Kineosporia sp. NBRC 101731: one gene and its partner. The main gene of each other region encodes a partner of the protein of the gene in region 2 in a complex. Links are inferred from orthologs where the notes say so. Each region holds a gene or a part of one and is shown on either strand. Other genes may lie near its edges.

Region 1 (4,272 bases), on a different replicon or contig from region 2:
CGTCCGTGAGCGGCTGGCAGAATCCCGCGGTGTGCTCCCCGACCTCTGGCCGCTGTACGGACTCTCCGTCGTCACACCACGCCTCGAGCTACGCCTTCCCCGCGAGGAAGAGATCGCCGAGATAGCGGAGGTCGCCGGCCAGGGTGTGCATCCTGCGGGTGAGCGTCCGTTCCTGACGCCATGGACGGACGGTTCCCCGGCGGACCGGGCCCGGAACGTGCTGCAGTCGCACTGGCGTGACCTCGCGGCCTGGGACGTGGCGTCGTGGGCGCTGAATCTGGGGGTTTTCCTGGCCGGACGGCCGATCGGCCTCGTGGGCCTTCGCGCCCAGGACTTCCCCGTGGTCCGGGAGGTCACCAGCGGATCGTGGCTGGGCCTGCCGCACCAGGGCCACGGCTACGGAACCGAGGCCCGGACAGGCCTGCTCGTGCTGGCCTTCGATCATCTCGGCGCCACTGCGGCGCTGACCGAGGTGTTCCCGGACAACCGCGCGTCTCAGGGTGTCTCCCGCAAACTCGGCTACCGGCCTGACGGCATCCGCGTGGACGCTCGTGACGGCGAGGCGCTGATCTCCGATCGGCTCCGCCTGACCGCAGAAAGCTGGCGTGGAGGCACCCGCCCCGCTGTCCAGGTCACGGGGATGAACTCCTGCCGAGCCTCGTTCGGCCTGACCCGGCCCGAGCTCGACCGGTCCTGAGCCGCACCACGCCGGCCCTGCGGCCCCCCTCTGCCGACTGCTGCTCAGGGACGAGGTGTCTTCGTGCCGGAGACACCCCGTCCCGCCCGAGCTAACGACGCCGCGGACTCACCGAATCCGAAGCGTCCAGATCGACCCGCTTGGATGCGGCCCGGGCCGGGGACACCACCTTCTTCGCCGGGGCCTTCTTGGCTGCGGGTGCTTTCTTCGCCGCCGTGGTCTTCGCCGTCACGCTCTTGGTGGCCGTGCTCTTGGCCGCTGCGCTCTTGGCTGCCGTGCTCTTGGCTGCCGTGCTCTTGGCCGCTGCGTTCTTGGCCGGAACCGCCTTACTGGTGGCGGACTGGCCGACACTCGTGATCGTCGCGGCGACCGACCGGGACTTCTTGATCTCCGCCCCGCGGCCCTCGATCGCGTTCGGGTTCTCGATGTCGAGGAGATCGGCGAGGAAGCGGCCCGTGTGGCTCTCCGGAACCGTCGCGACGTCTTCCGGCGTGCCCTCGGCGACCAGGGTGCCGCCGCCGCTACCGCCCTCAGGACCGAGGTCGACGATCCAGTCGGACGACTTGATCACGTCGAGGTTGTGCTCGATGACCAGGACCGAGTTGCCCTTGTCCACCAGTCCCTGGAGCACTCCCAGCAACTTGCGGATGTCCTCGAAGTGCAGACCCGTGGTCGGCTCGTCCAGCACGTAGATGCTGCGGCCGGTCGAGCGCTTCTGCAGCTCGCTGGCCAGCTTCACGCGCTGCGCCTCACCGCCGGACAAGGTCGGCGCCGACTGGCCCAGACGCACGTACCCGAGGCCGACGTCCACCAGGGTGCGCAGGTGCCGGGCGATCGCCGGGACGGCCTCGAAGAACTCGGCTGCCTCTTCGATCGGCATGTCCAGCACGTCGGCCACGGTCTTGCCCTTGAAGTGCACCTCGAGGGTCTCCCGGTTGTACCGGGCTCCCTGGCAGACCTCGCACGGCACGTAGACGTCGGGCAGGAAGTTCATCTCGATCTTGATGGTGCCGTCGCCGGAGCACGCCTCGCAGCGGCCACCCTTGACGTTGAACGAGAACCGGCCCGGCTGGTAACCGCGGACCTTGGCCTCCTGGGTCTGCGCGAACAGCTTCCGCACGTGGTCCCAGACCCCGGTGTAGGTGGCGGGGTTCGAGCGCGGGGTACGGCCGATCGGGCTCTGGTCGACGTGGACCACCTTGTCGAGGTGCTCCAGGCCCTTCACCGTCTTGTGCCGGCCGGCCACCTGGCGGGCGCCGTTCAGCTTGTTGGCCAGCACGGTGTAAAGGATGTCGTTGACCAGCGTGGACTTGCCGGAGCCACTCACCCCGGTGACCGCCACCAGACAACCCAGCGGGAACGAGACGTCCAGGCCCTTGAGGTTGTGCTCGCGAGCTCCCACCACGGTCAGCTGACGCTTCGGGTCACGCGGGCGCCGGACCTGTGGGACCTCGATCTCCTTGCGGCCCGACAGGTACATGCCGGTCAGCGAGGTGGGGTGCTCGTACAGCTCTTTCACGGTGCCGGAGTGCACGACGTAACCACCGTGCTCGCCCGCGCCCGGACCGATGTCGACCGCCCAGTCGGCGGCACGGATCGTGTCCTCGTCGTGCTCGACGACGATCAGCGTGTTACCCAGGTTACGCAGACGCGTGAGAGTGTCGATCAGGCGCCGGTTGTCGCGCTGGTGCAGACCGATACTCGGCTCGTCCAGCACATAGAGCACACCGACCAGCCCGGACCCGATCTGCGTGGCCAGCCGGATGCGCTGCGCCTCACCACCGGACAGTGTGCCCGCAGCCCGGTCGAGCGACAGGTACTCCAGGCCGACGTCGAGCAGGAAGCCGACGCGGGCGTGGATCTCCTTCAGCACCTGGTCGGCGATCTGCTTCTCACGACTGGTCAACTCGAGCGAACCGAGGAATTCTGCGGCCTCACGCAGCGGCAGCGCACAGACGTCAGCGATCGACCGGCCACCGACCGTGACGGCCAGCACCTCGGGACGCAGGCGGCTTCCCTTACAGACGGGGCACGGGATCTGCCGCATGAAGCCTTCGTACCGCTCGCGACTCCAGTCCGACTCGGTCTCCGAGTGGCGACGCTGGATGAACGGGATGACACCCTCGAAACCCGTGGTGTAGGAGCGTTCCCGGCCGAAGCGGTTCTTGAACTTCACGTGGACCTGGTAGTCCTGCCCCTCGAGCAGAGCCGTCCTCGCCCGCTCCGGCAGGGCCCGCCACGGAGTGTTGACGTTGAACCCGAGGTCTTTGCCCAGGGCTTTCATCAGGCGCAGGAAGTACTCCGCCGAACCCTGCGTCCACGGGATGATCGCTCCCTCGGCCAGGGTGAGATCCTCGTCGGGCACCAGCAGCTCGGCGTCGACCTCGAGCTTCGTGCCGATACCGGTGCACTCGGGGCAGGCACCGAACGGGTTGTTGAACGAGAACACCCGCGGCTCGACGTCGTCGATCGCGATCGGGTGCTCGTTGGGACAGGCCATCTTCTCGCTGAAGCGCCGTTCCCGGTCGGGCGCGCCCTCGGGCTCGTCCACCAGGTCGGCCACCACGATCCCGTTGGCCAGCAGCAACGCCGTCTCGACGGAGTCGGTGAGGCGCTGCTTGGAGGAGGCCTTGGCCGCCAGCCGGTCGACAACCACCTCGATCGTGTGCTTGTAACGCTTGTCGAGCGTGGGTGAATCGGCGAGCGAGACCACCTTGCCGTCGACCCGGGCCCGGGAGAATCCCTTGGTCTGCAGGTCGGCGAAGAGGTCGACGAACTCGCCCTTACGCGCCCGCACGACCGGGGCGAGCACCTGGAAGCGCGTGCCCTCGGGCAGGTCGAGCAGACGGTCGACGATCTGCTGGGGCGTCTGCTTGGTGATCGGCTCACCACAGATCGGGCAGTGTGCCCGCCCGGCCCGCGCCCAGAGCAGGCGCAGGTAGTCGTACACCTCGGTGATGGTGCCGACGGTGGACCGCGGGTTACGCGATGTCGACTTCTGGTCGATCGAGACAGCCGGTGACAGCCCTTCGATGAAGTCGACATCGGGTTTGTCCATCTGGCCGAGGAACTGCCGGGCGTAGGCGGACAGCGACTCGACGTACCGGCGCTGTCCCTCGGCGAAGATGGTGTCGAACGCCAGGGACGACTTGCCCGACCCGGACAGACCGGTGAAAACCACCAGTGCGTCACGAGGAAGATCGAGCGAGACGTCCTTCAGGTTGTGCTCGCGGGCTCCGCGAACGATCAGTCGGTCACTCACGCAGGCCATGCTAGGTGCCCCCACCGACAGTCTTCGCGTCGAGCGGGCACGCCAGCGAGAACACCGGTGCGCAAGGTGCGGCATTGACAAGATTTGCGGAAGTGAAAACCGGACCGGCCCACGTCGCCAGTCACCTCGTCCTCCGGCCCGCTGTTGCCCGACGGCCTGCCGGGGATGGCAGGGTATGGCCATGGTCTACAACGGAGAAGTCACCCCCGGAGGGCCCGCAGACGTCCGCGAGCTCCCCGACGCGGTGATCCGGAAGGCGAGCGTCTCGCCCCAGGACAACAACGCGTACCTGATCACCTGCCGG
Region 2 (5,356 bases):
GGTCGGCTCAGAGCCCTCCGTGGGCGCCGGGGCGGTTGCCGCCGGCGTCGCGGTGCTCTTCAGCCAGTTCGGCTGCGCCTGGGTGATGGTGAACGTGGTGTAGTCGATGCCGTTGCCGTAGCGCGGGTTGATGTGGACGCCCGCCTTCTTCAGCTTCTGCTCGATGGTCGAGTAGGTCGCCGTGATCTCCGCGGTGCTGCGGTCGGTCTGCAGGGCGGTGTTGGAGAGGTTGGCCTTCCACACCTCCAGCCCGGCCTCGCTCAGGTCGGCCTCCTTCACCGTGCCGGACGAGGCGAAGTCGAGCTTGGCGTCCTCGTCGGACACCCCGCGCCCGAGATCGGACGCGGCCTGGCTCAGGTACGGCTCCAGGATCAGCAGATTCAGGATCTGGGCCTGGGTGATGCCGGCATCCTGCCCGACCAGCGGCACGATGTCGCTGAACCCGTCCTGCACATCCCCGACAGCGATACGGCGTTCACCGATCACCGCGGCGGCACCCGCCTGACTGCCGGAACAGCCGGAGAGAGTCACGGCAAGAACGGCGGCCGCTCCGGCCACAAGAGCGCCCATACGGCGCGGCGTCGCGATCACGCACGAAATGCTATCGCCCGGGCACGACGCGTGGGCAGCTAAGGTCACCCCAACCTCCTGCGTGATCATGCAAATCCCCCAGCCTTCGGCCGGGAGGTGCCCCCACTCCCCGGAGCTCCTGAACTCCCGGCGTCACAGTTCTAGAACTCCGGGGAGGTTTTGCATGATCACGAACAAAAAATGGGGAGGGGAGGGGAGGGGACGGACGGGCGGGCGGGCACCTTGGGTGCCCACCCGCGTCCTCAATTCGCTGTCAGCTATCTGCTCGCGGCCGACGCCGCCGCCTTCACCGACGCCATCAGCACCGACTCGATGAACTCCCGCGCCCAGGAGAGCACCGCGACGTCACGCAGCGGCCGGCCGCCGATGCGCGCCGTGGTCGGGGCGGGCACCAGCACCGTCTTCGTGGCGGGCTTGTCCTGCGTGCCCGGGTAGAGACGGTGCAGCCGCATGCGGGCCGAGTCGGGCAGGTCGATCGGGCCGAACCGGATCGCCTTGCCCATCGTGGCGATCTCGGTGAGCCCGGCCTGACGGGCCAGGATGCGCAGCCGGGCGACCTCGAGCAGGTTCGTCACCACGTCGGGGATCGGGCCGTAGCGGTCGACCAGCTCGGCCTTCACCGCGTCCAGCGCCTCGTCCGAACCGACCTCGGCCAGCTTGCGGTAGGCCTCCAGACGCAGGCGCTCGTCGGGCAGGTAGGTGGTGGGCAGGTGTGCGTCCACCGGGAGATCGATCTTGACCTCCTGGTGCTCCTGCTCGTTGTCGCCGCGGTACTCCGCGACCGCCTCGCCGACCAGCCGGATGTACAGGTCGAACCCGACACCCGCGATGTGCCCGGACTGCTCGCCGCCGAGCAGGTTGCCCGCGCCGCGGATCTCCAGGTCTTTCATCGCCACGCGCATGCCGGCACCCAGGTCGGTGTTCGCCGCGATCGTCTGGAGCCGGTCGAGAGCCGTTTCGGTGAGCGGCTTCTCGGGCGGGTAGAGGAAGTAGGCGTAGGCCCGCTCGCGACCCCGGCCGACCCGGCCCCGCAGCTGGTGCAGCTGCGAGAGACCCATCATGTCGGCCCGCTCCAGGATCAGCGTGTTGGCGTTCGAGATGTCCAGGCCGGTCTCGATGATGGTCGTGCAGACCAGCACGTCGAACCGCTTCTCCCAGAAGTCGACCATCACCTGCTCGAGGGCGTGCTCGCCCATCTTGCCGTGGGCGGTGGCGATCCGGGCCTCGGGCACCAGCTCGTGCAGCCGCGCGGCGGTGCGGTCGATCGACTCCACCCGGTTGTGGATGAAGAAGACCTGCCCCTCCCGCAACAACTCCCGCCGGATCGCCGCGGAGATCTGCCGCTCGTCGTAGCCCCCCACGAAGGTCAGCACCGGGTGCCGCTCTTCCGGAGGTGTGGCCAGCGTGGACATCTCGCGGATACCGGTGACCGCGAGCTCCAGGGTGCGCGGGATCGGGGTGGCGCTCATGGCCAGCACGTCGACGTTGGTGCGCAGCTGCTTCAGGCGCTCCTTGTGCTCCACGCCGAACCGCTGTTCCTCGTCGACCACCACGAGACCCAGATCCTTGAACTGGATCTCACCGGTGAGCAGGCGGTGGGTACCGATGACGACATCGACCGAGCCGTCTTTAATACCCTCCTTCACCGCCTTGGCCTCGGAGTCGGTGGAGAAGCGGGACAGGCCCCTCACGTTGACCGGGAAGTTGACGTACCGCTCGACGAACGTGTCGAGGTGCTGCTGCACGAGCAGGGTGGTCGGCACCAGCACGGCCACCTGCTTGCCGTCCTGCACCGCCTTGAACGCCGCCCGCACCGCGATCTCGGTCTTGCCGTACCCCACGTCGCCACAGATCAGCCGGTCCATCGGGACCGTCTTCTCCATGTCCTTCTTGACCTCTTCGATGGTGACCAGCTGGTCGGGCGTCTCCACGTAGGCGAACGCGTCTTCCAGCTCCCGCTGCCACGGCGTGTCCGGCCCGAAGGCATGGCCGCTCGTCGCCATGCGCGCCGAGTAGAGCTGGATCAGCTCACCGGCGATCTGCTTGACCGCCTTGCGGGCGCGGCCCTTGGTCTTGGCCCAGTCGGTGCCGCCGAGCTTGTTCAGCGTCGGCTGCTCGCCACCCACGTACCGGGTGACCTGGTCGAGCGCATCGGTCGGCACGAACAGCCGGTCGCCCGGTTGCCCACGCTTGCCCGGCGCGTACTCGATCACCAGGTACTCGCGGGTGGCCCCGCCGACGGTGCGCTGCACCAGCTCGACGAACCTGCCCACGCCGTGCTGCTCGTGCACCACGTTGTCACCGGTGCTGAGCTGCATCGGGTCGACCACGTTCTTGCGGCGCGCCGGCATCCGGCGCATGTCCTTGGTGGTCGAGCCGGGGGCGGTGCTGCCGGTCAGGTCGGTCTCGGTGAGCACCGCGAACTTCAGCGCGGGAGCGATGAACCCCTGCGGCAGACGGCCGGTGCCGACCGCCGCCACCGACGGCGCCGGGGGCTGCGAGAGGTCGTCCACGGTCACCGCGGCCAGGTCGGCCTCGGTCAGCATCTCCACGACGCGCCGGGCCAGGCCACTGCCCTCGGTGATCACCGCGACCCGCCAGCCGTCGTGCAGCCAGCCACCGATGTCGGCGATGGTGCGCTCGCGGTCACCGCGGTACGGCTCCGGGGCCACCACCTCGGGCACGAACACGACTGCACCCTCGTCGCCCTCGTCGTGCGCGGCCTGACCGGTCTCGTCCAGACCGAACGGCGAGATGGTCCACCAGGGCAGGCCCTGCTTGAGGGCGTGCGCGCGCACGTCGGCCAGCGCCCAGAACGAGCCCGTGCCCAGCACCGGCTCCAGATCGATCGGCACGGCGCTGCCCGCGGCCGCGCTCAGCCAGCTCGCCTGGAGGAATTCCTCGCTGGTGGCAACCAGGTCGTGGGCCCGCGCGCGGATCCGCTCCGGGTCGGCCAGCACCACGTGGGTGTGGGCCGGCAGCACGTCGAGCACCGACTCCATCGCGTCGACGAGCACCGGGGTCAGCGACTCCATCCCCTCGACCGCCACCCCGGCCGCGACCTTGCCCAGCAGGTCGGCCACGCCGGGCAGGCGCTCGGCCAGCTCGGCCGCGCGCGCCCGGACATCTTCGGTCAGCAGCAGCTCGCGGCACGGCGGTGCCCACAGACCGGTCTCGGCGACGTGCAGACTGCGCTGGTCGGCGACCGCGAAGTAGCGGATCTCCTCCACGTCGTCGCCCCAGAACTCCACCCGCAGGGGGTGCTCCTCGGTGGGCGGGAAGACGTCGAGGATGCCGCCGCGCACGGCGAACTCGCCGCGGCGCTCGACCAGGTCGGTGCGGGAGTACGCGGCGGCGGCCAGGCGCTCGACCACCTCGGTCAGCTCGGCCTCCTGCCCCGCGTGCAGGGCGACCGGCTCGAGGTCGCCCAGACCCCGCACGACGGGCTGGAGCACCGCGCGCACGGGGGCCACGACCACCTGCACCGGGCCGTGCTCGTCGGTCTCGGGGTGGGCCAGACGGCGCAGCACGGCGATGCGCCGGCCGACCGTGTCGCTGCGCGGGCTCAGGCGCTCGTGCGGGAGCGTCTCCCAGGCGCCGAACTCGGCGACGGCGTGCTCGGGCAGAAAACAGCGCAGCGCGGCGGCGAGGTCCTCGGCCTCGCGGCCGGTGGCGGTCACCGCCAGGACGGGTCGCCCGCCGCCGCCCGGGGCGGGGCCGGCCAGCGCGGCGATCAGAGGGGCGCGCAGACCGGCCGGGCCGGTGAGGTCGAGCAAGGGCTCGCCGCCCTCGCGGGCGATCCGCAGAACGTCGCTCACGGCACGGTCGGCGGTGAGCAGGTCGAGGATTCCGGTGAGGCTCATGGCTCCGGGGGGTTGGCACTAGGGTTTTGCGAACAGCGTCGTCGCGTCTTGGCGAACAGCACAACGCGCCGGGCTGCACGGGCAGTCCGGGGCGTTGTCAGCTTACGGCGAATTCTCCGGCGCCGCCGGAGCCGAGCGCCCGAGCCACCCCGGGTGATTTCCGCAGGCCGGGAGCCGGTCGGCCGGTTGCTACCCCGATCTGAGCGACAGTTGAGGGGCAGATTCGGGAGTTCGGCACAGCACTCAGACGGCCATCAGAATTTCTGGACCCTGGCGCAATTGCGGCCGACTCATAAAATGATCCGGATCGGAAACGCACCCGGCACGGGGCCGGGCATTACGGCGGGTCGAATCCCCTCGCGGGAAAGAGACGCTGGGCATCTGTGGAGGGGGCACGTGCACGATCCCGCGTACGAGAGATCACTGAAGGTCGTCTACGATCGGATCGCACACAATTTCAGCCGCGCCGAACCACGGAAGCGCGCCTGGAACTATCTCGTCGATCTACCCAGGGCACATACCGCCGGTCTCCGGCGGGGCGAGACGGTCGGTCATTATTCCGGGGAAATTCGTGCCGACGGTGTGCAGAGATTGCTCACCTCGGCCCGTTGGGACGAGTTCTCCGTCCGGGAGGAACTGCGCGCCATTGCGATTCAGGCGGGCGGCCGCACCGGCGGCACCCTGTTCCTCACCGAGATCGCCTTCCCCAAAAAGGGCCGCAACGCGGTGGCGGTCGAACGTCAGTACAGCCACGACACCCAGCGCGTGGAGAACTGCCAGATCGGTCTGCTGCTCTTCTATCTGACCGCCGACCGGCAGGCATTCCTGATCGACTCCGAGCTGTATCTGCCGCCCGCGTGGGTGAGCGATCCGCAACGCCGGGAGCAGGCCCAGATCCCGCC

What was found.
Region 1: the proteins of mfd (region 2) and uvrA are in contact, whole or in part, in a crystal structure (PDB 4DFC), measured with the Escherichia coli proteins. The link is inferred for Kineosporia sp. NBRC 101731 from one-to-one orthologs.

The regions. Positions count from the first base shown.
Region 1 is NZ_BSTC01000006.1:444,288-448,559, reverse strand. Bases 589-4,272 are described here. They hold uvrA (excinuclease ABC subunit UvrA), read right to left. Parts: upstream 3,960-4,272; coding sequence 789-3,959; downstream 589-788. Other genes in these bases: QSK05_RS19880 (MBL fold metallo-hydrolase), read left to right, coding at 4,150-4,272; QSK05_RS19890 (GNAT family N-acetyltransferase), read left to right, coding at 589-697. Outside these bases: more of QSK05_RS19890, read left to right, coding at 32-588. UniProt on the Escherichia coli protein: The UvrABC repair system catalyzes the recognition and processing of DNA lesions. UvrA is an ATPase and a DNA-binding protein. A damage recognition complex composed of 2 UvrA and 2 UvrB subunits scans DNA for abnormalities.
Region 2 is NZ_BSTC01000002.1:631,735-637,090, forward strand. The notes cover bases 649-4,828. They hold mfd (transcription-repair coupling factor), read right to left. Parts: upstream 4,455-4,828; coding sequence 849-4,454; downstream 649-848. Outside these bases: QSK05_RS10050 (SurA N-terminal domain-containing protein), read right to left, coding at 1-591; QSK05_RS10060 (IS701 family transposase), read left to right, coding at 4,851-5,356. UniProt on the Escherichia coli protein: Couples transcription and DNA repair by recognizing RNA polymerase (RNAP) stalled at DNA lesions. Mediates ATP-dependent release of RNAP and its truncated transcript from the DNA, and recruitment of nucleotide excision repair machinery to the damaged site.